2 regions of the Streptomyces sp. NPDC050504 genome follow, and region 2 is predicted to be linked to the other one. Evidence: riboswitches for the same ligand, from Rfam matches in the RefSeq annotation. Region 2 holds a riboswitch; the other holds the start of a gene.
What was found. Region 2 has a riboswitch for cobalamin ahead of metE (5-methyltetrahydropteroyltriglutamate--homocysteine S-methyltransferase). Riboswitches for the same ligand answer to the same signal wherever they lie in the genome.
Positions count from the first base shown of each region.

Region 1 (11,300 bases), 230 kb from region 2:
CTACGGCCTGGAACCGCCGCCCGGCCGCTGGAACACCTACTCCGACCTCGACGTCGGTGTGGGCATGGCCAGTTCGACGGCCGACATCGTGGCGACGCTGCGCTGTCTCTTCCGGGTCTTCTCCCTGCCGTACGACTCCCGCGTCGTCATCGGCGTCCTGTCCGCGATCGAGCGGGCCGACAGCGTGTTCCTCCAGGAGTACGCGCTCTACCTGAGCGGCCGCCACCGGGTCGTGCACCGGCTCGGCACCGGCATCGCCTTCCACACCGCCTTCGTCGCGGAGCCAGGCACGGTGGACACCGCCGGGGTCACCCCGCAACTGCTGCGCCAGTACCGGCGCTGCGCGGCGGAGTACGAGCGGTGCCTCACCGACCTCCTCAAGGGTTTCGCGGGCGGCGACCCGGCGGCCGTGGCCAGGGCCTCGACCGTCAGCGCCACCCTCTCCCAGGAGGTGCTGCCCAAGCAGACCTTCGACGCCGTGCTCGCCCGCCGCGAGGAGTTCGGGGCGGACGGGGTCTTCGTCGCGCACACCGGCTCCCTCGTCGGCCTCCTCTTCGCCCGCAGACCCGCTCCCGCGGTCAAGGGCGAGGTGTCCGCCTTCTTCCACTCGCTCGGCCACCAGTGCTCGTTCGCCCAAGGAGGCTACGCGTGATCCATCCGCACATCGCCGACGCCCTGAAGGTCCCCGACCTCGTCCGGCTGACGGACGGCGCGGTCCTGCTCCGCTTCGAATCCATGAAGATCTACTCGGCGCTCGCCGCCGTCCGGCACCTGCTCGACCGGGGCGCGGTGCGTCCCGGGCAGACCCTGGTCGACAGCTCCAGCGGCATCTACGCGTACGCGCTGGCGCTGGCCTGCCACCGCTACGGGCTGCACTGCCACATCGTGGGCTCGACCACCGTGGACGCCACCACGCTCGCCCAGCTGGAGATACTCGGCGCGACCGTCGAGCGGGTCACACCGTCCCAGAACCTCAAACTGGACCAGGAGTTACGGGTCCGCAGGGTGCGCGAGATCCTCGCCGAGCGGCCCGACGTCCACTGGATGCGCCAGTACCACGACGAGGTCCACTACCTGGGCTACCAGGAGGTCGCCGACCTGGTGGCGGCGACCGTGCCCGACCGGCCGCTGACCGTCGTGGGCGGGGTCGGCTCGGGGGCGTCGACCGGCGGCCTGACCGAGCACCTGCGGCGCCGCGACCCCACGGTTCGCCTGGTGGGGGTGCAGCCGTTCGGCAGCGTCACCTTCGGCAGCCAGGACCACCACGACCCGGAGGCGATCATCGCGGGCATCGGCTCGTCGATCCCCTTCGACAACGTCCACCACCACCTGTACGACGCCGTGCACTGGATGGACTTCACGCACGCCTGCTCCGGCGCGGTCGCCCTGCTGCGCGAGCACGCCGTGTTCGCCGGGCTCTCCACCGGCGCGGCCTACCTCGCGGCGACGCACGAGGCCCGCCGCCACCCCGACCGGCTGCACCTGGTGATCGGCGCGGACACGGGCCACCGCTACGTGGAGCGGGTGTTCGCCCGGCACCGCGAGGCCTCGGACCTCGTCTCGCTCAAACCGACCGAGGTCGCGAGCCCCGAGGACATGACCATGCCCTGGTCGACGATGGCGTGGAACCGCGCCGCGTGGCAGCGGCCCGACACGTCCCGTTCCCACCCGCACCCACCCGCCGACACGCACCCGCCCGCCGACCCGCACAGCACGGCGGACGCACACGGAAATCCCCCCAGCAAGGAGTCCGCCGCATGACCGTGGCCTGCCTGGAATCGCTCACCTTCGGCCTCGGCCACCTGGCACGCGCGGCCGCGCGGCTGGACGAGAAGCTACTGCTCCTGACCCGCGACCCCGACTACTACGCCTACGAGTTGGCCCGGCTCCCCGAGGGCGCGGTGGACGTCGTCGAGATCGACACGTTCGACACCGAGCAGGTGGCCGGCCTCCTCGCCCGCACCCCCGACCTGCGCGGCCTCATCAGCTCCACCGACACCTGGATGCTGGTCGGCGCCGAGCTGGCCGAACGCTTCGGGCTGCCCGGACTCGACCCGGCGGCGCTGCGGCTCACGCGCGACAAGGCCGCCGTCCGCGACCTGTTGCACGCGGCCGGGCTGACCCGCTCGCGCGCGGCGGACGTGCCCGAATCGGCCGCCGACGACCCCGAGTCCGCCGCACTGCTGGTGAAGGCGGTGGGACTGCCCGCGATCCTCAAGGACACCTCGGGGACGGGCAGCCAGAACGTCTGGCTGGTCAAGGACGAGCCGCAGCTGCGCGCCGCGCTCGCCGAGGCGGCCGGGCGGCAGTTGAAGGGCCGGCTGTTCGCCGAACCTTACTTCTCGGGGCCCGTGTACAGCGCGGAGACCCTGACCTGGGCCGGGCGGACCCGACTGCTCGGCGTCTCCAGCCGGCTGATGTCGGCGGAGCCGCGCTTCCGCGAAGAGGTCACCGCCTTCCCCGTCGCCTTCCCCGAGCCGCGCCGCCTCGCGCTGGAGTCCTGGCTCGGGGACGTGCTCTCGGCCATCGGCTACACCGACCGCTTCGCGCACGTGGAGTTCGCGCTGACCACGGCGGGTCCCGAGATCGTGGAGGTCAACCCGAGGATCGGCGGCGCGCTGGTGGGCGAGGGCCTGTGCCGGGCGCTGGGCGTCAACGTGTACGAGGCGATGCTGGAGGCCGCGCTCGGCATCCGTCCCGGACTCATGGACGCGGCGCTGCCCGGCGGGCCCGCCGTGGCGTTCGTCCTCGGCTACCCCGCGCGCCCCGGCACCTTCTCCGGCGTCGAGGGCCTCGACCGGCTCTCCGACATGCCCGGCTCCCCCGCCTGGTACCCCGTCAAGAGCGTCGGCGACCCGGTCGAGCACCTGGACGACAGCCGGGGCTACGCGGGGATCGTGTACGCGGAGGCCGAGACGGCCGAGCTGGCCACGCACTGCGCGGTCGCCGCGGCGGGCGCCGTACGGGTCCTGACCGAGCCGTTCCCCGAGCCCGAAGCGGCGGCGCGCCCGGCCTCCGATGGCTGAAGGCGCCAAGGGCGGCACCGGGCTGTGGTCCGCGCTCGGCACGCTCACCGGGCCGCTGCGCTTCCTGCTGCTCAGCTCCTTCCTGATCCCACTCGGCAGCTTCATGGTGCTGCCGTTCATGTCGGTGTTCCTGCACGAGCGCCTGGGCATGGGGCTCGGGGCGGTCGGGGTGGTGCTGGCGGCGGCCTCGCTCGTGCAGTTCTCGGGCGGAGTGCTCGGCGGGGCGCTCGCCGACCGGGTGGGGCTGCGGCGCACGATGCTGTGGGCGCTGGTGGTGCGCACGGCGGGGTTCGCGGCGTTCCTGCTGGCGCTGCGCTGGCCGCCGCTGGCCGTGGGCGCGCTGGTCCTCACGTGCTGCGGGGCCGCCCTGTACCTCCCGGCGAACAAGGCGTACCTGGTGCACGGCGTGGACGAGGCGCGGCGCCCGGCGTTCCTGTCGGCGGGCAACGCGGCGCTCAACGCAGGAATGGCGGTGGGCCCGCTGGTCGCCGGGCCCTTCGTGCTGTCGTCACCGGGGCTGTTGTTCCTCGGTGTGACCGTGCTGTTCGCGGTCGTCGCGGTGGGGCACGCGCGGCTGCCCGCGGCGGCGGCGGACGAGGCGCGGCCCGGTGGCGGGGGCGCGCCGGGCGAGGGGTTGCTGACGGGCCTGGCGGTCCTGCCGTTCGTCGCCAACGGTCTGGCGTTCTACCTGTACTTCCACTTCCAGCACTACATGGCGGTGTACGCGCAGGAGCGGGCGTCCACCGAGTTCTACAGCCTCGTGCTGCTCGTCTGCTTCGTCCTGGTCATCGTCGTCCAGCCACCGGCCTCGGACACGATCCGGCGCATGAGCTACCCGCTCGCGCTCGCCGTCGGTTTCGCGGGCCTCGCGGCCGGAATGGCCGTCATGGCGCAGGGCTCGCGGGTAGCGCTGCTGGCGGGCGGCGTGCTGATCACGCTGGGCGACATCGTGCTCTTCCTCAAGAACGACCTGGAGGCCCTGCGCCGCAGCTCGCGCTCCGACGCGGTGGTCTTCGGTCAGCAGCGGCTCGCCGCCGGGCTCGGCGCGTGCGCCAGCGGCGTACTGGGCGGGCAGCTGTACGGCGTGGCCGAACGGGCGGGCGACACGGGCTGGTTCTGGCTGCTGGCCGCCGCCCAGTGTCTCCTGCTGCCGCCCCTCCTGCTCGCGCTGCGGCGCGGCTCCGAAAGCACCACCACCGATACCGACGCCATCCACGACACGGAAGGAACACCGGCTCCCGATGACACACACGGGCGGATTCCAGGACGATGACTTCTGGATCGAGTTCCACGACTTCCTCTTCTCCGAGCAGCGCTACACCCAGGCCGAGGAGTTGCTGGACTCCTCGCCGCTGCTCTCCTTCGCACCCGGCGCGCGGATCCTCGACCTGTGCTGCGGTCCCGGGGTGTTCACCGTGCCGCTCGCCCGGCGCGGCTTCGACGTGACGGGGGTGGACCGCAGCCCCGCGATGCTGGAGCGCGCCAGGAAGCGGGCGGCCGACGCCGGGGCCGCGCCCGCGTACGTCCGGGCCGACATGCGGGAGTACGCGCAGCCCGGCGCCTTCGACGTCGTGCTCAACATGTTCACGTCCTTCGGGTACTTCGAGGACCCGGCCGACAACTCCCGTGCGCTGCGCACCATGCACGACTCCCTGGTGCCCGGCGGGACGGTCCTGCTCGACATGGCGGGCAAGGAACTGCTGGCCCGCAAGGTCGTGCCGCCCAAGGTCGTGCAGCGCGGCGATGACCTGCTGGTGCAGACCGACACGGTGCTGGACGACTGGGCCAGGCTGCGCAGCGACTGGGTGCTGGTGCGGGGCGACCGGGTGACGCGCACCAGCCTGGTCTGGTTCGTGTACAGCGCGGTCGAACTGCGGCGGATGGTCGAGGACGCGGGCTTCGCGGACGTCGAGGTCTTCGGCGGTTTCGACGGCAGGCCCTACGACCACGACGCCGAGCGCCTGGTGGTGCGGGCGGTACGCGGGGAGTAATGGGCAGGGGCGTGCGACGGTTCGCCGCACGCCCTTTGCCCCGCACTCGACCGACCGTAATATCTCCTGGTCATCACCGCGACGGGAGACAGGAAGCCGGTGCGATTCCGGCACGGTCCCGCCACTGTGACCGGGGAGTGCACCCCTGAGGAAGGCCACTGCGCACCGCGCGGGAAGGCCGGGGGAACGTCGATCCGGGAGTCAGGACACTGGCCTGTCGCGGGTCCGATCCGAGGAGCGCGGACTCCGCAGGAGGCTCTACGTGTACGACGGCACACCCCGTCCCCCTTTCGCCCCACCCCGTTCCCTGCGCCTCCCGCGCCGCGGGACCCTGCGCGCCGCGGCCCTGGGCGCCGCCCTGTCGGCGGTGCTGCTGACCGGCTGCGGCACGTCCGAGGACGCGTCCGACAAGGGCGGTTCGGCCGACTCCGCCACCAAGGGGTTCCCGGTCACGGTCGACAACTGCGGCATGCGCACCACGTACGAGAAGCCGCCGTCCCGTGTGGTCGCCATCCATCAGCACCCCACCGAACTGCTGCTCAAACTCGGCCTGAAGGAGAAGATCGTCGGCACGGCCTTCCCCGACTCGGCCGTACTGCCCGAACTGAAGAAGGAGTACGCGGCGCTTCCCCAACTCGCCAAGAAGGAACCGTCGTTCGAGGCCGTCCTCGACACCGAGCCCGACCTCGTCTACGGCGGCTACGCCAGCGCGTTCGCGGAGAAGGACGGCCGCTCCCGCAAGGCCTTCGACAAGGCCGGGATCGACACCTACCTCAACCGCGAGTACTGCGGGAAGAAGCGGGTGTCGATGACGGACGCCTACGACGAGGTCCGCACCGTCGGCTCCGTCTTCGGCGTGCCCGACCGGGCAGCGCGCCTGGTGGCCGACCTCAAGGGGCGCGTCGACCGGGCCGGGAAGGCCGTCAGGGGCGCGCCCGCCGTGCCCGTGTTCGTGTACGACAGCGGGGACAAGTCGGCCTTCACCGCGGGCGGCAAGAGCCTGGGCACCGAGATCCTGAGGCTCGCGGGCGGCCGTAACGTCTTCGCCGACATCGACGAGGTATTCGGCGACGCGTCCTGGGAGCAGGTGGTGGCGCGCAGGCCCGAGGTCGTGGTGATCTACGACTACGCGGGGGCGGGCAGCGTGGAGCGCAAGAAGGAGTTCCTGCTCTCGCAGCCCGCGCTCGCGGACGTCCCGGCGGTGAAGAACAAGCGGTTCGTCGTGCTGCCGCTGACCGCGACGCTCGTCGGGATCAGGGCGCCGTACGCGGTCGAGGAGCTGGCCCGCGGTCTGCACCCGGAGCGGTTCAGGTGACGGCACCGGTCGAGGCGCCGCTCCGCGGCGCGCTCCCGGCCCCCGGTGCGCCCCTCCTCCAGGGGGCGCGCCGCTGGCCGTTCGCCGTCACGCTGGTGGTGCTGGGCGCGCTGCTGCTGGCCTCCGTCACGGCGGGCATGGCCATCGGTTCGGTGGACGTGCCCCCCGGCCAGGTCTGGGGCATCGTCAGCCACGCGCTGGGCGCCGACTGGACGGAACCCGACTGGTCGCGGGCGCGCGAGACGATCGTGCTGGACGTGCGCGGGCCGCGCGTGGTCCTCGGGGCGGTGACGGGCGCGGGGCTCGCGGTGGTCGGCACCGCGATGCAGGCGCTGGTGCGCAACCCGCTGGCGGAGCCGTACCTGCTGGGCGTCTCGTCGGGTGCTTCGCTCGGGGCCGTCTCGGTGATCGTCTTCGGATTGAGCCTGTTCGGCCCGCTGTCCCTGTCGGTCGCCGCGTTCGCGGGCGCCCTGGTGACGCTGCTGCTCGTCTACGCGACGGCCCGTACGGGCGGGCGCATCACCTCCGTGCGGCTGGTGCTCTCGGGCGTCGCCGTGGCCGCGGTCATCACCGCGGTGATGAACCTGATCCTGCTGACGTCCGGGCGGGGCAACGAGGCCCGCGAGGTGCTGGCCTGGACGCTCGGCGGGCTCGGCGGCGTCCAGTGGGACACGCTGTGGCTGCCGGGCACCGCGCTGCTGCTGGGCGTCAGCGTGCTGCTCGTCCAGGCCAGGTCGCTGAACCTGCTGCTCGCGGGCGAGGAGGCGGCGACGACGATGGGGCTCGACGTGGGCAGGTTCAGGGCCCGGATGTTCGTCCTGCTCTCGCTGGTGACCGGGGTGCTGGTGGCGGCGGCCGGGCCGATCGGCTTCGTCGGGCTGATGCTGCCGCACATCGTGCGCCTGGTCGTGGGCGGCGACAACCGCCGTGTGCTGCCCGCGTCGGCGCTCGCCGGCGCGGTGTTCCTGATCTGGGCGGACATCGCGGCGCGGACCGTCGCGGCGCCCATGGAGATACCGGTGGGAGTGCTGACGGCGCTGTGCGGCGGTCCGTTCTTCCTGTGGCTGATGCGCCGCGACGCCCGCAAGGACGCCGGCCGGGGAGTGGGATGAGCGCGATCGAACCGGCCGTCGAGCTGGCTGTGGAGGGGGTGACGCTCACCGCGGGCGCGCACCGCCTGGTGCGCGACGTATCCCTCACCGCGCGGCCCGGCGAGGTGGTGGGCCTCGTGGGGCCCAACGGCAGCGGCAAGTCGAGCCTGCTGCGCGCGGTGTACCGCGTGCTGCGGCCCGACGCGGGGCTCGTACGGGTGGGTGGCGCCGACACCTGGAAGCTGCCGGTGCGCAAGCTGGCCCGTACGCTCGCGGCGGTGGTGCAGGAGTCGGGCGCGGACTTCGACCTGACGGTGCGGGAGGTGGTGGCCATGGGCCGCACCCCGCACAAGCGGCTGCTGGACGGCGACAGCGCTCAGGACGCCGCGCTGGTGGCGTGGGCGCTGACCGCGGTGGACGCGGCGGCGCTGGCGGACCGGCCCTTCGACCGGCTCTCGGGCGGCGAGCGGCAGCGCGTGCTGATCGCCCGCGCGCTGGCCCAGCGGCCCGCGCTGCTGGTCCTCGACGAGCCCACCAACCACCTGGACGTACGGCACCAGTTGGAGGTGCTCGGCGTGCTGCGCCGGCTGCCCGCCACCGTTCTGGTGGCGCTGCACGACCTGAACCTCGCCGCGTACTACTGCGACCGGCTCTACGTGCTGCGCGACGGGGCGGTGACGGCCTCGGGGCCGCCCGCCGACGTGCTGACGGAGGAGTTGCTCGCCGAGGTGTACGGGGTGGCGGCCGAGGTCGCCGTGCACGCGCGCACGGGGGCGCCCCGGGTGACGTTCCTACCCGGGGAGCCGGTGCCCGAGCCGGTGCCGGTGGGACCTGATCACTCGGATTCGTGATGGTGCGGCGCCGCCGGGGGCGGGTCGACGGGCCTGGGGCGGCCTCCGTCGTGGCCCGAGACCACGACGGCCAGCAGGCCGACGACCACGGCGGCCGCCACGAGGCGCCCCGCCGCCCTGACGGTCCACCGCAGCCTGCCGGGCCCCGCGGGGTCGGCGCCTGGCGCCCCCAGGCGCTCGGCGCGGCGCGCGGGGCGCAGCAGCCGTAGCAGGAGCAGTGCGGCGACGGGGACTTGCAGCAGCCACAGGACGGTGCGCGGCCACTCGTCGTACCAGACGTTGGTGCCGTACAGCAGGGTGTGCCAGACGCTGAGGACGTAGACGACGGCGACGAAGCGGTGCAGGACGCGCCAGGTCCTGGGGCCGATGCGGTGCCTGACGTAGAACAGCAGGCCGAGGGGGATCCCCAGGTAGAGGGCGCCCTGGCCGATGGGGATGGCCACCTGGCCGGTGCCGGAGTCGTACCAGCCGGGGACGAAGCTGTCGGCGAAGGCGCCCCAGAGCCGTCCGGCCCACGCCGCCCCCGCGTTGTACCGCACGAGTTCGGCGGAGAACATCAGCGCGTGGGCGAACATCAGGGCCATCGTGGTGAGGCTCGTGGTGCGGTGCCAACGCTCCAGGACGGGCGGCGGCACGGGCAGCCGTGCGGGCTTCGGCCCCGAGAGCAGCAGGCCGAGCATGACGGTGCCCCAGGCCCAGAGCAGTCCCGACCAGCCGAAGGCCTGGCTGAGCAGGTACATCCAGTACGTGTCGGGGTCGTCCATGAAGGGCATGACGGCGACCGTCGCCGAGGCGCCCGAGCGCATCCTGAAGTACAGGAAGAGGAAGATCGCGAGGGTGACGACCAGGCCCGCGGTCGCGTCGGGCGCCGCCGCGACGAGGTCGGAGCGCAGTCGAACACGCGCGCTGCCGCGTTCTTCGTTCACCGGGGCCGGTGGCGTTCCGTCGCGGCCTGTGGTCTCCGGCTGCATTGCTGGCCCCTCGGGCTGTTGTCACCTGGTGCGTCACCTGGTGCGTCGTGTGTGTGCCGGTCAAGTCTGGCCGGGAGGAGGGGGCCTTGCCGAGGATCATTCCAGCCACAACACACCGCTTCGTGAGCCATCGAGGGGAATCGCGGTGAAGGGATGTTCGACGTCACACGGATCAATAGAATCACCCAAAGTCGTCTTCCTCATGAAAATCTGGGTTAAATCGCCCTTCTTTTGAGGAGTTGACGGCTCAGTGCAGTTCACTTCACTCACCCGTCCGGGAGGCAGGCGCGCCGGTTCCGTCCTGGCGGCGACGCTCTGCTCCCTCCTTGCGGTGCCCGCGGCGGCGCTGCCCGCGGGGGCCGCGCCGCGGACCCCGCCCGCCCTGGCCAAACCGCTGCCCGGCGGTCTGGGTCCCTGTGTTCCCGGCAGTTGCCCGCCCGACGGCTACCCCCCGATCAACAACGACCCCATCAAGTACCGCGACAACGCCGTCAACGTGTTCGTCGGCGGCGACTTCATGGTCCGCGAGAAGGCCGCCGAGGCCGAGGGACGCGTCGTGGTGCTGGGCGGCTTCGACCAGAACAAGGCCGAGGGCGTCAGCGGCATCTACAACGTCGGCGAGGCCGGCGTCGGCTCGCGCGTGACGCCCGACCCGGGCTCCGACTGGCTCACCACCGGAGGGAACGTCACGGTCGCACCGGGACAGCGGCTCCTGGCGGAGGACGGCGTCGTGCGCCACGCGGGCGACGCCACGGGCACGGTCATCGGCACCAAGGTCAAGGACCCGGACGCCGCGCTGCCCTACCTCGCGCTGCGCGACCAGCTCACCGAGGCCAGCCAGTGCTACGCCCACCCGGAGGGCGGCACGCGCCCTGCCACCGGCACCGCGACGCACGCGGGCGGCGAGACGCTGTTCACCGGCGACGGCACCTCCGCCCTCCAGGTCTTCAACGTCGACTTCGACCTGATGGGCGGCACGGGCGGCCAGGAGGGCATCTCCTTCGCCGGAATCCCCGACAACGCCACGGTCCTGGTGAACATCCTCGGGACCAACCGCACCATCAACACCTACAGCGGCACCATCGACGACAGCAGCCCGCTGAACAAGATGCGCAACCGCCTGCTGTGGAACTTCCCCGACGCCACCTCCGTCGAGATCAAGGGCACGGGCCAGTTCCAGGGCAGCGTCCTGATCGGCAACCAGAGCTCCGCCGCGTCCGTCAGCGTCCCCGGCATGAACGGCCGCTTCTTCACGACCGGCTCGCTCACGCACACCAGCCCGCCGTCGGGCGGCGGCGGCCAGGAGTTCCACAACTACCCCTTCGACGGCGACCTGCCCGACTGCGGCAGCGCACCGGTCACCGGCACCGTCCGGGTGCTCAAGCGGGACAAGGACACGGGCGCGCCGCTCGCGGGCGCCGTGTTCGAGCTGTGGAACGAGTCCAACGGCGTCAGCGGCCTGCAGACCGACGGCGCCGCGCCCGACACCCGGGTGGGCGACGCCTGCACCACGGACGCGGGAGGTGAGTGCGCCCGGTCGTCACGGCCACTGGGCACGTACTACTGGCGCGAGACCGCCGCGCCCACGGGCTACGACCTGCCCGACCCGAACGTGTTCGGCCCCCTGGAGCTCACCGAGGCCAACGCCGACCAGGGCGTGTCGGTGACCGCTGAGAACACCCGCCACACCGGCCCGGTCACGCGCGTCAAGCTCTCCGTGGTGAAGCGGGACGCCGCGACCGGGAAGCCGCTCGCGGGCGCCGTGTTCGAGCTGTGGCACGAGACGAACGGAAAGGCCGGCCTCCAGACCGGTGGCGCGTCCCCCGACACCAGGAGCGGCCGGCCCTGCACCACGCCGGGCAACGGCACCTGCTCCCGCACGGTGGCGCCCGGCACGTACTACTGGCGCGAGACCAGGGCCCCTGCCGGATACGTCGTCGGCAAGGCGGTCCTCGGGCCGATCGTCCTCACCGACGACGACGCCGAGAAGGGCGTGGTCGTGGTCGCCACGAACAAGAAGAAGGCCGTGGTGGAGGGCTCGATCGCACTCCGCAA
Region 1 is NZ_JBITHO010000006.1:399,099-410,398, forward strand. It holds gene ACIBNE_RS24495 (hypothetical protein) at 1-652, shown strand, start outside; gene ACIBNE_RS24500 (cysteine synthase family protein) at 649-1,761, shown strand; gene ACIBNE_RS24505 (ATP-grasp domain-containing protein) at 1,758-3,026, shown strand; gene ACIBNE_RS24510 (MFS transporter) at 3,019-4,299, shown strand; gene ACIBNE_RS24515 (class I SAM-dependent methyltransferase) at 4,268-5,017, shown strand; cobalamin riboswitch at 5,068-5,250, shown strand; gene ACIBNE_RS24520 (ABC transporter substrate-binding protein) at 5,280-6,332, shown strand; gene ACIBNE_RS24525 (FecCD family ABC transporter permease) at 6,329-7,444, shown strand; gene ACIBNE_RS24530 (ABC transporter ATP-binding protein) at 7,441-8,274, shown strand; gene ACIBNE_RS24535 (ferric reductase-like transmembrane domain-containing protein) at 8,259-9,245, opposite strand; gene ACIBNE_RS24540 (choice-of-anchor A family protein) at 9,496-11,300, shown strand, end outside.
Region 1: it holds a riboswitch for cobalamin, as region 2 does, so the genes downstream of both, ACIBNE_RS24520 (ABC transporter substrate-binding protein) here and metE (5-methyltetrahydropteroyltriglutamate--homocysteine S-methyltransferase) in region 2, are expected to answer to the same signal.

Region 2 (11,300 bases):
TCCACCCCAGCGCCGATCGGCTGCCGCGCGAGGGGCAACTCGCCTGGAAGCTCGCCGCGGCGGCGACCGCGACCGAGGAGTTGGACGCCGAGAGCGCCGCGATGGCCGTCAACCGGGTCGTCGACAACGCGTCCGTCGCCGTCGCCTCCCTCACCCGCCGCCCGGTCGCCGTCGCCCGCGCCCAGGCCGTCGCACACCGCGCGAGCGCCCCCGGCGCGTCCGCCTTCGGCACCGCCGCCCGAGTCCCGCCCGAGTGGGCGGCCTGGGCCAACGGCACGGCCGTGCGCGAACTGGACTTCCACGACACCTACCTGGCCGCCGACTACTCCCACCCCGGCGACAACATCCCGCCGCTGCTCGCGGTCGCCCAGCACACCGGCAGGACCGGCGCCGACCTGCTGCGCGGCATCGTCGCCGCGTACGAGATCCACGTGGCCCTGGTCAAGGGCATCTGCCTGCACGAGCACCGCATCGATCACGTCGCCCACCTGGGCGCGGCCACCGCGTGCGGCATCGGCACGCTGCTGCGGCTGCCGACCCGGACCGTGTACCAGGCCGTCCAGCAGGCCGTGCACACCACCACCGCGACCCGGCAGTCCCGCAAGGGCGAGATCTCCAGCTGGAAGGCGTGCGCCCCCGCCTTCGCGGGCAAGGCCGCGATCGAGGCCGTCGACCGGGCGATGCGCGGCGGTACCTCGCCCTCACCGATCTACGAGGGCGAGGACGGCGTCGTCGCCCGGCTGCTCGACGGCCCGGGAGCCGACTACCCCGTCCTGCTCCCCGCGCCCGACGAGCCGCGCCGCGCCATTCTCGACACGTACACCAAGGAGCACTCCGCCGAGTACCACGCACAGGCCGTCATCGACCTGGCGCGACGACTGCGCGGGAGGACCGGGCCGCTGGAGCGGGTGCGGTCGGTCGTCCTGCACACCAGCCGCCACACCCACCGGGTGACCGGCTCCGGCTCGGGCGACCCGCAGAAGTACGACCCCGGCGCCGGCCGCGAGACCCTCGACCACTCGGTTCCGTACATCTTCGCCGTGGCCCTGGAGGACGGCGCGTGGCACCACGAGCGCTCCTACGCTCCCGAGCGGGCCCGCCGCCCGGAGACCGTCGCGCTGTGGCAGAAGATCACCACCGTCGAGGACCCGCGGTGGACCCGCCGCTACCACGACCCCGACCCGGCCCTGCGCGCCTTCGGCGGGCGCGCGGTCGTCACCCTTCAGGACGGTGCGGTCGTCGAGGACGAACTCGCGGTCGCCGACGCCCACCCGGCCGGGGCCCGCCCCTTCGACCGGCCCGCCTACACCGCCAAGTTCCGCACGCTCACCGGAGGCCTCGTCGCCCCCGCCGAGCAGGACCGCTTCCTGGCCACCGCCGAACACCTGGCCGAGCTGGGCCCGGCCGACCTCGACGGCCTGTTCCCCGCCGTGGACACGGCGGCCGTCGCCGCGTACGACAGCCGGCTCCCGAAAGGCCTGTTCTGATGCTGTTCCACACCCGCACCACGCCCCAGGAACGCCGCCGGGCCCTGCGCGAACAGCTCGCCACCGGGCGCCTGTTGCGCATCCCCGGCGCGATCAGCCCGCTCTGCGCCCGCCTCGTCCAGGACGCGGGCTTCGAAGCCGTCTACCTCTCGGGCGCCGTGCTCGCCGCCGACCTGGGCCTGCCCGACATCGGCCTGACCACGTCGACCGAGATCGCGGCCCGCGCCCAGCAGACCACCCGGGTCACCGACCTGCCCGTGCTGATCGACGCCGACACCGGTTTCGGCGAGCCGGTGAACACCGCCCGCACCGTCCAGCTCCTGGAGGACGCGGGCCTGGCCGGACTCCACCTGGAGGACCAGGTCAACCCCAAACGCTGCGGCCACCTCGACGGCAAGACCATCGCGCCCCGCGAGGACATGGTCCGCCGCGTCCGCGCCGCCGTCGCCGCCCGCCGCGACCCGGGCCTCCTGCTGATGGCCCGCACCGACGCCCGCTCCGTCGAGGGGCTCGACGCGGCGATCGACCGGGCGAAGGCCTACGTCGACGCCGGTGCGGACGCGGTCTTCCCCGAGGCGCTGACCGACCTCTCCGAGTACGAGGCCTTCCGCGGGGCCGTGGACGTCCCCCTGCTGGCGAACCTCACCGAGTTCGGCAGGACGCCCCTCCTGGACACCCGGACACTGGAGGACCTCGGCTTCGACATCGCGCTCTACCCGGTCACGCTGCTGCGCGTCGCGATGGGCGCGGTCGAGGACGGGCTGCGCACGATCGCCGCCGAAGGGACCCAGCGGTCCCTCCTCCCGCACATGCAGACCCGCTCCCGCCTCTACGAACTGCTCGGCTACGAGGAGTACGCGGTCTTCGACTCGGCCGTCTTCGACTTCACGCTGCCGCCCGGCACGTGAGGCGCTCCTCCTCCGACGGCGGACTCGGGCCGGGGCGCCGCGCGGCGCCCCGGCCCGGTGCTGCGCGGCGGGATCAGTCCGTGGGGGTTCCCAGCTCCGCGCGGACCGTACGGGCGGCGGACACGAGGCTTTCGAGCGAAGCCCGGGTCTCGGGCCAGCCGCGGGTCTTCAGGCCGCAGTCGGGGTTGACCCAGAGCCGCTCGGCCGGGATGGCCTCAAGTCCCTTGCGCAGCAGGGCCGCCGCCTCTTCGGTGCTCGGGACGCGCGGCGAGTGGATGTCGTAGACGCCGGGTCCGGCCTCGCGGGGGTAGCCGTGGGCGGCGAGCTCGCGGGCGACCTGCATGTGGGAGCGGGCGGCCTCCAGGCTGATGACGTCGGCGTCGAGGTCGTCGATGGCCTGGACGATGTCGCCGAACTCGGCGTAGCACATGTGCGTGTGGATCTGGGTCTCCGGCCGCACCCCGGCCGTGGTCAGGCGGAACGCCTCGGTGGCCCAGGCCAGGTAGGCGGCGTGGTCGGCGGCGCGCAGCGGGAGCGTCTCGCGCAGGGCGGGCTCGTCGACCTGGATCACCGAAGTGCCGCCCGCCTCAAGGTCGTTCACCTCGTCGCGCAGCGCGAGGGCGACCTGCCGCGCGGTGTCGCCCAGCGGCTGGTCGTCGCGGACGAAGGACCAGGCGAGCATCGTGACGGGCCCGGTGAGCATGCCCTTGACGGGACGGTCGGACAGCGACTGGGCGTAGGCCGTCCAGCGCACCGTCATCGGCTCGGGCCGTGAGATGTCGCCCGCGAGGACCGGCGGGCGCACGTAACGGGTGCCGTACGACTGGACCCAGCCGTGCTGGGTGGCGAGGTAGCCGGTCAACTGCTCGGCGAAGTACTGCACCATGTCGTTGCGTTCGGGCTCGCCGTGCACGAGGACGTCGATGCCGGTCTTCTCCTGGAACGCGATGACGTCGCGGATCTCGTTCCTGATCCGCTCCTCGTAGCCCTCGCTGTCGAGCCGCCCGGCCCGCAGGTCGGCGCGGGCCGTGCGCAGCTCGGTGGTCTGCGGGAACGAACCGATGGTGGTGGTCGGCAGCAGCGGCAGTTCCAGGTGGGAGCGCTGGGCGGCGGCCCGCTCGGGGTACCGCTGGGGGCGGCGCGCGTCCGCCCCGGTGACGGCGGCGGCACGGGCGCGCACGACGGGGTCGTGGGTGATGGCCGAGGCCGCGCGGGAGGCCAGGGCGGCGCGGTTCGCGGACAGTTCGGCGGCGATGGTGTCGGTGCCCTGTGTCAGCCCCTTGGCGAGGGTGGCGATCTCGGCGGTCTTCTGCCGGGCGAAGGCGAGCCAGCGCAGGATCTGCGGGTCCACGTCGCGTTCCAGCGAAGCGTCGAGCGGGACGTGGAGCAGCGAGCAGGAGGCGGCCACGTCGACCCGGTCGGCCAGTCCGAGCAGGGTACCGAGCGTGCTCAGGGACTTCTCCAGGTCGCCCACCCAGATGTTGCGGCCGTTGACGACCCCGGCGACCAGCCGCTTCCCGGGCAGGCCGCCCACCGCCGCGAGGCCACCGAGGTTCGCGGCGGCGGCTTCGGTGAAGTCGAGGGCGAGCCCTTCCACCGGGGCCTTGGCCAGTACGGGCAGGGCGTCGCCGAGCCGGTCGAAGTAGGAGGCGACCAGGAGCTTGGGCCGGTCGGCGAGCGCGCCCAGCTCGCGGTAGGCGCGGGCGGCGGCGTTCAGTTCGGCGGGCGTGCGGTCCTGCACCAGGGCGGGCTCGTCGAGCTGCACCCACTCGGCGCCCGCGGCCCGCAGGTCGGCGAGGACCCGGGCGTAGACGGGCAGCAGCCGGTCGAGCAGGGTGAGCGGGTCGAAGTCGGCGGCGACGCCCGGCGCGGGCTTGGACAGCAGCAGGTAGGTGACGGGGCCGACGGCGACGGGACGGGGCGCGAGGCCGAGCCCGAGGGCTTCCCGCAGTTCCGCGACCTGCTTGGTGGAGTCGGCGGTGAAGACCGTGTCGGGGCCCAACTCGGGCACCAGGTAGTGGTAGTTGGTGTCGAACCACTTGGTCATCTCCAGCGGCGCCACGTCCTGGTTGCCCCGGGCCATGGCGAAGTACCCGTCCAGCGGGTCGGCGGCCACGGCGGCGCGGTGCCGCTCGGGGACCGCGCCGACCATGACGGTGGTGTCGAGGACGTGGTCGTAGTAGGAGAAGTCGCCGGTGGGGACTTCGCTGATGCCGGCGGCGGCCAGCTCCTCCCAGTTGCCGCGGCGCAGTTCCGCCGCGGTGGCGCGCAGCCGGTCGGCGTCCACGCGGCCCTTCCAGTACCCCTCGATCGCCTTCTTGAGTTCCCGGTCCTGCCCCTGACGGGGGTAGCCGTACACGGTGGCCCGTGCCGCCGCGGCTGCGGTCCTGCTGGTCACGGAGATCTCCTTCGCGAGATGAATCCCTGAGATCCCGGAGACGGGACGAGAGCGCGAAGGGGATGACGAACCGGACGGCGACGACCCCGCGCGGCAAAGGCGCGGCCGTTCCGTCCAGTGTGTACGCCGACCCGCCCACGAGGTCACCGGGATGTCCGCACGCGGAACGGTCCGCGTGCGGGCAGTGGCAGGTCTTCGGACTCGCGGGCACGCCCTCGTCGTTTCCGACGCGGACACCTACTGGCCGTCGCTTCCCAGGTCCCGTCCGGGGCCCAGTGCTCATGACGGCGGTCGTTCCCACTCACCGCTGCGGGGCAGTCCCGGATTCCCACCGGGTTCCCTCTTGCGACTCCCTGCCTGGCGGGCAGGGCGAACCAGCTGCGGGGCCAGCCTACGCGCCGCTGCTCGTGCGCGACCAGTGGGTCCGGGGGTCGGGACGGTGAACCCGCGGTGGACCGGCCTCCCTTCGCGCGCGGTTCACGGGCGGTACACGAGTTCCAGGAGGACGGCCGCGATGAGGAGCCAGGTGCCGATGCCGAGCAGCCACATGCTGTCCGTCGTCGCGCCGATGGCGCACAGGAGGACGGAGCCGACGGCGAGGGCCAGCACGTGGCGGCGCACGCGGCGGTCTGCGGGCAGGCGTCCGTCGGATCGGTTCATGGGGCGAACGTAGGGCGGAGGCGCGGTGCGCAGGGGCGCGGCCGACGAGTCTTCACGCGACCCTGACGCCGTGCGGGGACGCGGTGTGCGACAGGGCGGCGCACCGGTCTTCCCGACGGGCTTCTGACGGGGGCTCACCCCAGACCGGGGAGCGTCGAGACGATGAGGTCGATGAACTTGATGCCGATGAAGGGCAGCACCAGGCCGCCGAGCCCGTACACCAGGAGGTTGCGGCGCAGCAGATGGTGTGCGGAGGCGGGCGTGTAGCGCACGCCGCGCAGCGCGAGCGGGATCAGGGCCACGATGATCAGGGCGTTGAAGATGATCGCCGAGGTGATCGCCGACGTGGGGCTGTGCAGCCCCATGACGTTCAGCGCTTCGAGGCCGGGATAGGCCCCGGTGAACATCGCGGGGATGATCGCGAAGTACTTCGCCACGTCGTTCGTGATCGAGAAGGTGGTCAGCGCGCCACGGGTGATGAGGAGCTGCTTGCCGATCTCGACGATCTCGATCAGTTTGGTCGGGTTGGAGTCGAGGTCGACCATGTTCCCGGCCTCCTTGGCGGCCGAGGTGCCGGTGTTCATCGCCACGCCGACGTCCGCCTGGGCCAGCGCGGGAGCGTCGTTGGTGCCGTCGCCGGTCATCGCGACCAGCTTGCCGCCCTCCTGCTCCCGCCGGATGAGGGCGAGCTTGTCCTCCGGGGTGGCCTCGGCCAGGAAGTCGTCGACGCCCGCCTCGTGGGCGATCGCCCGTGCCGTGCGCGGGTTGTCGCCCGTGACCATGACCGTACGGATGCCCATGCGGCGCAGTTCGGCGAACCGTTCGCCGATGCCTTCCTTCACGACGTCCTTGAGGTGGACGATCCCCAGGACCCGGGGCCCGCCCCCGTCGTGGACGGCCACCAGCAGCGGAGTGCCGCCGGCGTCCGCGATCGCGTCGCACCAGCCCCGGGCCTCGGGCGGCACCGCACCCCCGTACATCTCCACCCAGGCGACGATCCGGGCCGCGGCCCCCTTGCGGACGTGGCAGGCGCCGCCGTCCCAGCGCAGGTCGATGCCGCTCATCCGGGTCTGCGCGCTGAACTCCACGAACCGGGGGTCCGCCAACTCGCCCTCGGCAGGCGCCCGCAGGCCGTACAGGTGCCGGGCCAGGGCGACGACGGACCGGCCCTCGGGGGTCTCGTCGGCGAGCGAGGAGAGCTGCGCGGCGTCGGCGAGGAGCGCCGCCTCCACCCCCGGCATCGGCGCGAAGGCCACGGCCTCGCGGTTGCCGAGGGTGATGGTGCCGGTCTTGTCGAGGAGCAGGGTGTTCACGTCGCCCGCGGCCTCGACGGCCCGCCCGGACATGGCGAGCACGTTGCGCTGCACCAGCCGGTCCATGCCCGCGATGCCGATCGCGGAGAGCAGCGCGCCGATCGTGGTCGGGATGAGGGTGACGAGGAGGGCGACGAGCACGGTCGTGGACGGGGCGGCGTCCGCGTACCCCGCCATCGGCCTGAGCGCGACGACGACCAGGACGAAGACGACGGTCAGCGCGGAGAGCAGGATGTTGAGGGCTATCTCGTTCGGCGTCTTCTGCCGCCGCGCCCCTTCGATGAGGGCGATCATCCGGTCCAGGAAGGAGTGGCCCGGCCTCGAGGTGACCCGGACGACGATCCGGTCCGAGAGCACGGTCGTGCCGCCGGTGACGCCCGAGCGGTCGCCGCCCGCCTCGCGGATCACGGGCGCGGACTCGCCCGTGACGGCGGACTCGTCGACCGAGGCGATCCCGGCGACGACGTCGCCGTCGGCCGGGACCAGCCCGCCCGCCTCGACCAGGACGAAGTCGAACTGTTTGAGATCGGTCGCGGCGACCTCCTCCGTCGCCGCGCGGTCGACGTCCGTGCCGTACTGCCAGTGGCGCAGCCGCAGCGCGACCGTGTCCGTACGGGCCCGGCGCAGCGACTCGGCCTGTGCGCGTCCCCTGCCCTCGGCGACGGCCTCGGCCAGGTTCGCGAAGACCACCGTCAGCCAGAGCCAGGCGCTGACGGTCCAGGTGAACACCGACGGGTCGAACAGCGCGGAGATCGAGGTGAGGGCCGAACCGACGGCCACCACGAACAGCACGGGCTTGCGGACGAGCGTGCGCGGGTGCAGCTTGCGCAGCGCCTCGGGCAACGACGTCAGGAGCTGGACCGGATCCAGCAGCCCGCCGTGGCCGGCCCGTCGGCGCCGGGGGCCGAACCGGGGGACACGGCCCTGGGGCGGTACGGGCAACGCGGGCGGCGCGAGGGGTGACGGCGCGCCCGTGGTGGGCGCGGAGGCGGAGAGCTGCGGGTCGGCAGGGGAGTGCGCCGGTCGGGGCGCGGCGGGATGCATCGCGGAAGGCTTTCTGGCAGGAGTCGGCCGTCCGCGCGGCGGAGGCCGGAGGGGAACGACGGGCGGGAGGCGCGCCGCGGCGGTCGGGTGCGGGGTGCGGTGCCCCGGCTCCGCGGCGCGGTCGTGGACGGAAGGAGGCGGTCGCGCGCGGGGGCGCGGTCGCCGTGTTCGGGAGGACGTCCGCGCCCCCGCGGTCCGGGGGCGATCAGGCCACTGACGTCCCCGGGCCGGTGAGCGGCCGAGGGCGAATCTAGACGCCCGCCACCCCTGCGGCGGCGGTCCGGCGCAGGCTTTTACGCGCCCGATACGAGGCGTGCGCCGGAGTCGTCAAGGCCCCGTCAAAGCGATGTGGCAGAGCGTCAGAACCACGTCAAGGCGGGCCTGTTCGGGCCCGGCGCGGCACAGGATGATCACCGCACGGGGGTGGACGACCGCTCGACCGTACGAGGTGTGAGGGGCGCTCCGCCGCAGGCGGCGCGTACGGTCCGCGACCGACGGCCCGGATCGGCACCTCGGCACGGGCGGGCGGGACCGTCCGACAGGAGGGACGCCCCGGCCCGAGGCAGCCAGGGGGTGTGCCGCGGGCCGGGCGTGCCCGCCCGTACGACGTGCTCCCAGGCCCCGGTGCGGCACAGGGCGACCACCGTGCGCAGGGGCCCACCGCACCCGGTCGCGTGAACCGCCGTACAGGACCCGTCAAAGCTCCGTCAGCGTCCCGGACACGGGTGGCGATCCGCTGCCAAGGTGGGCCCGCGACCCGTCGCAGGCCCCGACGACAGCGGGCAACCGCCTGCCGGGCCCGTCCGCACCCGTCCGCCTTCCACCCGGGGAGTCGATCGTCCATGAGCATTGAGAACGTGGTTGGCCTCGTCATCGCCCTCGCCCTCGTCGGCTACCTGGTGGCCGCGCTGATCCGCCCGGAGAAGTTCTGACCGCCAACGCGCCCGCCGGGCCGGGGCGGCTCGCCGGTGGGCCGGAGCCCGGCCCGCCCGCGGGCCGCCCCGGCCGCCTCAAGGTCCTCGTCGGCGCCGCGTCCGGCGTCGGCAAGACGTACCGGATGCTCGACGAGGGCCGCCGCAGGGCGGCGCGGGGCACGGACGTGGTCGTCGGCGCCGCCGACTGCCGCGGACGCCCGCACACCGAGGCGCTCCTCGACGGCCTGGAACGCCTGGCACGCCTGGCACGCCTGGAACACCCGGACCGGGCGGCCGCTCACCGCCCGGCCGCATACCAACCGGCCGCCCGGCACAGCGGATTCGACCTGGACGCCGCCCTGCGCCGCCGCCCCGGACTGCTCCTCGTCGACGACCTGGCCCACGCCAACCCGCCCGGCAGCCGCAACGCCCACCGCTGGCAGGACGTCGAGGAACTGCTCGCGGCGGGCATCGACGTCCTCACCACCGTCAACGTCCAGCACCTGGAATCGCTCAGCGACGTCGTCGAGAGGATCACCGAGGTACCGCCGGGCGACACCGTCCCCGACGGCTTCGTACGCCGCGCCGACCAGATCGTCCTCGTCGACGTCGACCCCGAGGAACTGCGCCGCAGGATGGCGCACGGGAACATCCACCCGCCGGAAATGGTCGACGCGGCCCTGGCCAGCTGGTTCCGGCCCGGCAACCTCACCGCCCTGCGCGAACTCGCGCTCCTCTGGGTCGCCGACCAGGTCGACGACGCGCTGCGGAAGTACCGCAGCGACCACGGCATCGGCGGGGTCTGGGAGGCCAGGGAGCGCGTGGTCGTCGGCCTGACGGGCGGACCGGAGGGAGACACCCTCATACGGCGCGCGGGCCGGATCGCCGCCAGGTCGGCCCACGGCGAGCTGTCCGCCGTGCACGTCGTGGGCGGGGACGGCCTCGCGGCAGGCGCCTCGTCCGCGGCGCTCGCCCGACAGCGGCGCCTGGTGGAATCCCTCGGCGGCAGCTACCACACGGTCGTCGGGGAGGACGTGCCGACCGCGCTGGTCGACTTCGCCAGGGCGGGCAACGCCACCCAGCTGCTCCTCGGCACGAGCCGACGCGGCCGGTGGGAACGGTTCCTCACCGGACGGGGCATCGGCGAGACCGCCGTCACGCTCTCCGGCGGCATCGACGTCCACATGGTCACCCACGAACGGGCGGGCCGGGGGCGCCCGTTGCCCTCGCGCCGCCGCACCCTGCCGCTGTCGCGGCGCGTCGCGGGCCCCCTCGCCGGAGTCGTACTGCCCGTGCTCCTCACGCTGTTGCTCGACCGGGCCAGGGGGAGCATCGGACTGACCAGCGAGGCGCTGCTCTTCCTGGTGACCGTGGTCGGCGTGGCCCGCGTCGGGGGCATCGGCTCCGCGCTCGTCGCCGCGGTGACGGCCTCCCTGCTGCTCAACTACTGGTTCATGCCGCCCATCGGGGCGTTCTCGTTCGGCGACCCCGACAGCGTCCTCGCCCTCGGCGTGTTCGTCGTGGTCGCGGGCGTCGTCGCGGCGGTGGTGGACCGGTCGCTGCGGCTGTCGCGCCGGGCCGCCAGGGCCACCGCGGAGGCGGAGACCCTCTCGGCGCTCGCCGGTTCCGTCGTCAGGGGCGAGCACACCGTCCCCGCCCTGCTCGCCCGCACCCGGGAGACCTTCGGGGCCGAGGCCGCCGAACTCGTCGACCGCCCGGTGGACGACCCCGCCGCGAGCCAGGTCGCCCTCGGCGACGGGGGCTTCCTCGTGCTGCGCGGCTGTACGCTCCCGGCCGCCGAGCGCCGCGTCCTCACCGCGTTCGCCGCCCACGTCACGGCGGCCGTCGAACGGGCCGGGCTCGCGGAGGCGGCGGCCGAGGCGGAACCGGTGAAGGCCGCCGACCGGATGCGCACCGCCCTCCTGGCGGCCGTCAGCCACGACCTGCGGACCCCGCTGGCCGCCGGGTGGGCCGCCGTCGCCTCGCTGCGGAGCCCCGACGTGGACTTCACCGCCGACGAACGGGACGAACTCCTGGCCACGGCGGACGAGTCCATGGCCCGGCTCAGCCGACTCGTCGAGAACCTGCTCGACATGAGCCGCCTCCAGGCGGGAGCGCTCTCCCTCGACCTGCGCCCCACGGCCTGGGAGGAAGTCGTCCCCGCGGCCCTGGACGGGCTCCCCGACGCGGGACGACCGGTGGCACTGCACGGCCTGGAGCACGCGCCGCTCGTCCTCGCCGACCCACCGCTCCTGGAGCGGGTCCTCGCCAACCTCGTCGCCAACGCCGTCCGCCACTCCCCGCCCGGACGCACGGTCCTCCTCGGAGCCAGTACGCTCTCCGGCCGCGTCGAACTCCGCGTCGTCGACCGGGGCCCCGGCCTGCCGCCCGCCGACCGGGACCGGGTGTTCGAACCCTTCCAGCGGCTCGGCGACACCGACAACACCACCGGCGTCGGCCTCGGCCTGGCACTGGCCCGCGGTCTCACCGAGGCGATGGGCGGCACGCTCACCCCCGAGGACACCCCGGGGGGCGGTCTGACGATGGTCGTCACGCTGCCCAGCGCGTCCTTCCCG
Region 2 is NZ_JBITHO010000006.1:624,606-635,905, reverse strand. It holds gene ACIBNE_RS25470 (MmgE/PrpD family protein) at 1-1,487, shown strand, start outside; gene prpB (methylisocitrate lyase) at 1,490-2,395, shown strand; gene metE (5-methyltetrahydropteroyltriglutamate--homocysteine S-methyltransferase) at 2,469-4,793, opposite strand; cobalamin riboswitch at 4,983-5,138, opposite strand; gene ACIBNE_RS25455 (hypothetical protein) at 5,271-5,453, opposite strand; gene kdpB (potassium-transporting ATPase subunit KdpB) at 5,588-7,810, opposite strand; gene kdpF (K(+)-transporting ATPase subunit F) at 8,653-8,742, shown strand; gene ACIBNE_RS25440 (ATP-binding protein) at 8,868-11,300, shown strand, end outside.